Regions from separate parts of the Aminobacter sp. P4_D5 genome, predicted to be linked through region 1. Evidence: riboswitches for the same ligand, from Rfam matches in the RefSeq annotation. Region 1 holds a riboswitch; the other holds the start of a gene.
What was found. Region 1 has a riboswitch for thiamine pyrophosphate ahead of thiB (thiamine ABC transporter substrate binding subunit). Riboswitches for the same ligand answer to the same signal wherever they lie in the genome.
Positions count from the first base shown of each region.

Region 2: another riboswitch for thiamine pyrophosphate. It lies ahead of thiC (phosphomethylpyrimidine synthase ThiC); the one in region 1 lies ahead of thiB (thiamine ABC transporter substrate binding subunit).

Region 1 is NZ_JBFUIP010000049.1:19,133-21,327, forward strand. It holds gene AC1DWF_RS13120 (ABC-F family ATP-binding cassette domain-containing protein) at 1-237, opposite strand, end outside; gene AC1DWF_RS13125 (thiamine diphosphokinase) at 240-884, opposite strand; TPP riboswitch at 989-1,109, shown strand; gene thiB (thiamine ABC transporter substrate binding subunit) at 1,156-2,160, shown strand.
Region 2 is NZ_JBFUIP010000036.1:31,261-33,455, forward strand. It holds gene thiC (phosphomethylpyrimidine synthase ThiC) at 1-1,311, opposite strand, end outside; TPP riboswitch at 1,429-1,545, opposite strand; gene AC1DWF_RS10550 (thiamine pyrophosphate-dependent enzyme) at 1,732-2,195, shown strand, end outside.

The sequences.
Region 1 (2,195 bases):
CATGTCGGGCATCTGCGGCAGGTAGCGGATCGTCGCCGACGGCTGGCGGAACACCACGCCATCCTGCGGTTCGACCAGCCCGGCAGCGATCTTGAGCAGCGTCGACTTGCCCGACCCGTTGCGCCCGACCAAAGCGATCTTGTCGCCCGAAGCCGCCGACAGCGATGCGCCATCAAGCAGCGGCGTGCCACCGAAAGTCAGACGGATGCCGTCAAGATTGAGAAGCGGTGGCGCCATGTTCAGAATTCCAAGGCAGGAAAGGGATGGGCGAGAAGCAGCGCGCGGCCGCTACCGAGCGAAACACGCAAGGTGCCCCGCACTTCGTTGGAGAGTGTCAGCGATGAGCCGAACGGCACGTCGACGCCGTTGAGCGGCCATTTGGCGCCCTCTTCGGACAGGCCAGACAGTTCGGAAAAAGCAAGTACGGAAAACAACGTGCCGTCGTCATAGTCGAAGCTCATCGTGCCCGGCAAAAGCGGATGCGCCTCCTGGCGCCCGCTGGTCAGGATCACCTCGGTGCCAGCCTCGGCAAGCCGCAGCGCCAGAGCGAGGTGGAGAAAGGCATGGTCGGCGCGCGGGCCGCCGAAGGCACCGACGAGCACCAGCGAGGTCGCGCCGCGCTGGAGTGCCGCCGCGATAGCGAGTTCGCCGTCGGTCTTGTCCTTTTCCTCAGGAAACGTCTCGCGCGGCAGGTCGGCAAAGCGCGGATCGACGTCAGCCGGCACGGAATCGAAATCGCCGAGCCACAGCTCCGGCATCAGTTCCAGGGTGGTGGCGTGGCGAATGCCGGCATCGGCCGCGATAACACGGCTGCCCGCGACCTGACGGTCGACGAGCGGCGTGCGCAAAAGCTCGCCGCCAAGGAGTATGGTGAACCGGGTCATGGCAGCGCATTACCAGTCCGGCGGCCGAAACGGAAGGCCGCGACGTTGGTTCGTGGCCGGCAAACTACCGCTTGCGTGGCCTGCGGCACGGCCCTATTTGTTGAACCGCTCTAACGGGGTGCCTGACGTGTTCACACGCGTCGGCTGAGAGGCATGGGGAAATCCAGCCAACCCGCTGAACCTGATCCGGTTTGTACCGGCGGAGGGATTAGATGCTTCGGACGCCCGGCGCTTCAAATTCCCTTTCAACACCAATAAAGGAGGCGCGCCGATGCGCACGATCTTGCTGTCCTTGACCTCGGCCCTGGCGCTTGCCGCCGCAGCCTTTCCGGCCGCCGCCGAAGGCAAACTTACCGTCTACACCTATGAAAGCTTCACTTCGGAGTGGGGTCCCGGCCCGCAGGTCAAGAAGGCCTTCGAGGCCGAATGCGGCTGCGAAGTAGACTTCGTTTCGGTTGCTGATGGTGTGGCCCTGCTCAATCGTGTGAAACTCGAAGGCGCCTCGACCAAGGCCGACATCGTGCTCGGCCTCGACACCAACCTGACCGCCGAGGCCAAGGCGACCGGCCTGTTTACCCCGCATGGCGCTGCCGGCGAAGACGTCAAGGTTCCCGGCGACTGGAAGGACGACACTTTCGTGCCTTACGACTACGGCTACTTCGCCGTGGTCTACGACACCGAAAAGCTGAAGAACCCACCCAAGAGCCTGAAGGAACTGGTCGAGGGCGACCCCGAGCAGAAGATCGCGATCCAGGACCCGCGCACCTCAACGCCGGGCCTCGGCCTGCTGCTGTGGGTCAAGTCGGTCTATGGCGACAAGGCGCCGGAAGCCTGGGCCAAGCTCAAGGGTCGCGTTCTGACCGTGACGCCGAGCTGGAGCGAGGCCTACGGCCTGTTCACCAAGGGCGAGGCGCCGATGGTGCTGTCCTACACCACCTCGCCGGCCTACCACATGGTCGCGGACAAGTCTGAGCGCTACCAGGCGGCATCCTTCGAGGAAGGCCACTATCTCCAGATCGAAGTTGCCGGCATCACCACGACAGGCGCCAAGAATCCGCTGGCGGAAAAGTTCATGGCCTTCATGACGAGCCCGGGTTTCCAGGACGTGGTGCCCGAGACCAACTGGATGCTGCCTGCCGGCAAGACCGACAAGCCGCTCGACCCGGCCTTCGACAGGCTGGTGAAGCCGGCCAAGACGCTGCTGTTCAGCGCCGACGAGGTTGCTGCCAACCGCAAGGCCTGGGTTGATGAGTGGCTCAGCGTGATGAGCAAGTAAGTTCTATCGACCTGCGATGGCTGTGCTTGAACACC
Region 2 (2,195 bases), on a different contig from region 1:
AGGCCCAAGCGTGTAGAAGGGGGCTTCGCCGCAGACTTCCAACTGCTTGTCCATGTTTTCCTTGATCTTGTGCATCGGCACATGGCCGGGGCCTTCGATCATCACCTGGCAGTCCTTGGCCCAGGCGATCTGGGTCAGCTCGCCAAGCGTTTCCAGTTCGGCGAACTGGGCTGCGTCGTTGGCGTCGGCAATCGAGCCGGGGCGCAGGCCGTCACCGAGCGAGAAGGCGACGTCATAGGTGCGGCAGATGTCGCAGATTTCCTCGAAATGCTCGTAGAGGAAGCTTTCCTTGTGGTGATGCAGGCACCACTTGGCCATGATTGAGCCGCCGCGCGAGACGATGCCGGTGACCCGGTCGACGGTCAGATGGATATAGGGCAGCCGCACGCCGGCATGGATGGTGAAATAGTCGACGCCCTGTTCGGCCTGCTCGATCAGCGTGTCGCGGTAGATTTCCCAGGTCAGGTCCTCGGCAACGCCGCTGACCTTTTCCAGCGCCTGGTAGAGCGGCACAGTGCCGATCGGCACCGGTGAATTGCGGATGATCCAGTCGCGGATGTTGTGGATGTTGCGGCCCGTCGACAGGTCCATCACCGTGTCGGCGCCCCAGCGGATCGACCACACCATCTTTTCGACCTCTTCGGCCATCGACGAGGTCACAGCCGAGTTGCCGATATTGGCGTTGATCTTGACCAGGAAATTGCGGCCGATGATCATCGGCTCGCTCTCTGGATGGTTGATGTTGGAGGGGATGATCGCCCTTCCACGCGCAACTTCTTCGCGGACGAATTCAGGTGTGACGAAGTCGGGAATGACAGCGCCAAAGCTCTCGCCGTCGCGCTTCATCTTCTCGCGCAACTGCTCGCGGCCGAGGTTTTCGCGGATGGCGACGAACTCCATCTCCGGCGTGATGATGCCGGCGCGGGCATAGGCAATCTGGGTGACTGCGCGTCCGCCGGTGGCGCGCAGCGGCTTGTTGCGGACAGGGAACTCCGGCGTCAGCCTTTCGCCCGAGACAAAGCCGTTGTCCTCGGCTTTCACGGTGCGGCCGTCGTAACGTTCGACGTCGCCGCGGGCGACGATCCAATCCTCGCGCAGCCTGGCCAGGCCGCCCTCGATATTGGTTGTCACAGTCGCGTCGGTGTAGGGACCCGACGAATCATAGACCGTGACGGGCGGCTCCATGGCGGTCGGGTGCACCGAGATTTCGCGCATCGGCACGCGGATGCCGGGGTGGATGAGACCTGGTTTGTGGACCTTTTTCGAGGCGGGCAGTGCGCCTGTTGTGACGGTCGGGGTCAGGGCATTCATGGTGAGCCTCCTTGCTCTGATGCAACGGAGACCCAGTTCGTGCGATGAGGAGGAGGTGAGACCTTGCCTGAGGGACTTCGAGCGTTTGCTCGAATGCCGATGCCGGAAGAAGCCGACCCGCGAAGCCTCGCACCGTCCCTACGCCAGTGTGAACTGGATCAGGTTCAACGGGTCACTGCGCTGCGCGAGCTAGCAGTATCTCAGCCCCTTGTCGGGACCCCCCTGGTGAGCCTTAAGGATGAGCGCGGAACGGGCCTTCTGTCAACCGGGCTTTCGATATTGTCGCGACAATGCCAAACTCACCGCGGACGGCCATTGCGGTTTTCAAAGCGTTGGGATAATAGGTCAGCGTTACTGACATAAATTGTCTGCCGCGCAGGGAGGACCAGTTGGCCTGCGCGCGAGACAGGAGGAACATCCGTGACGGACAATCCCTCGCCACTCAAGTTCCACGTGCCCGAGCCCGAGGTTCGGCCGGGCGGGACGCCCGACTTTTCCAACGTGCCGATTCCCAAGGCCGGATCGGTCATGCGACCGGAGGTTGATGTCGATCCGCGCAACATCCGTGATCTCGCTTATTCGATCATCCGGGTGCTTAACCGCGAAGGTGATGCTGTCGGGCCCTGGGCCGGCACGCTGACCGACGAGGAACAGCTCGAAGGCCTGCGCCACATGGTGACGCTGCGTACTTTCGATGCGCGCATGCAGATGGCGCAACGCCAGGGCAAGACCTCGTTTTACATGCAGCATATGGGCGAGGAGGCGGTGAGCTGCGCCTTCCGCAAGGCGCTCAATCCCGGCGACATGAACTTCCCGACCTACCGCCAGGCCGGCCTGCTGATCGCGGGCGGCTACCCGATGGTCGAGATGATGAACCAGATCTA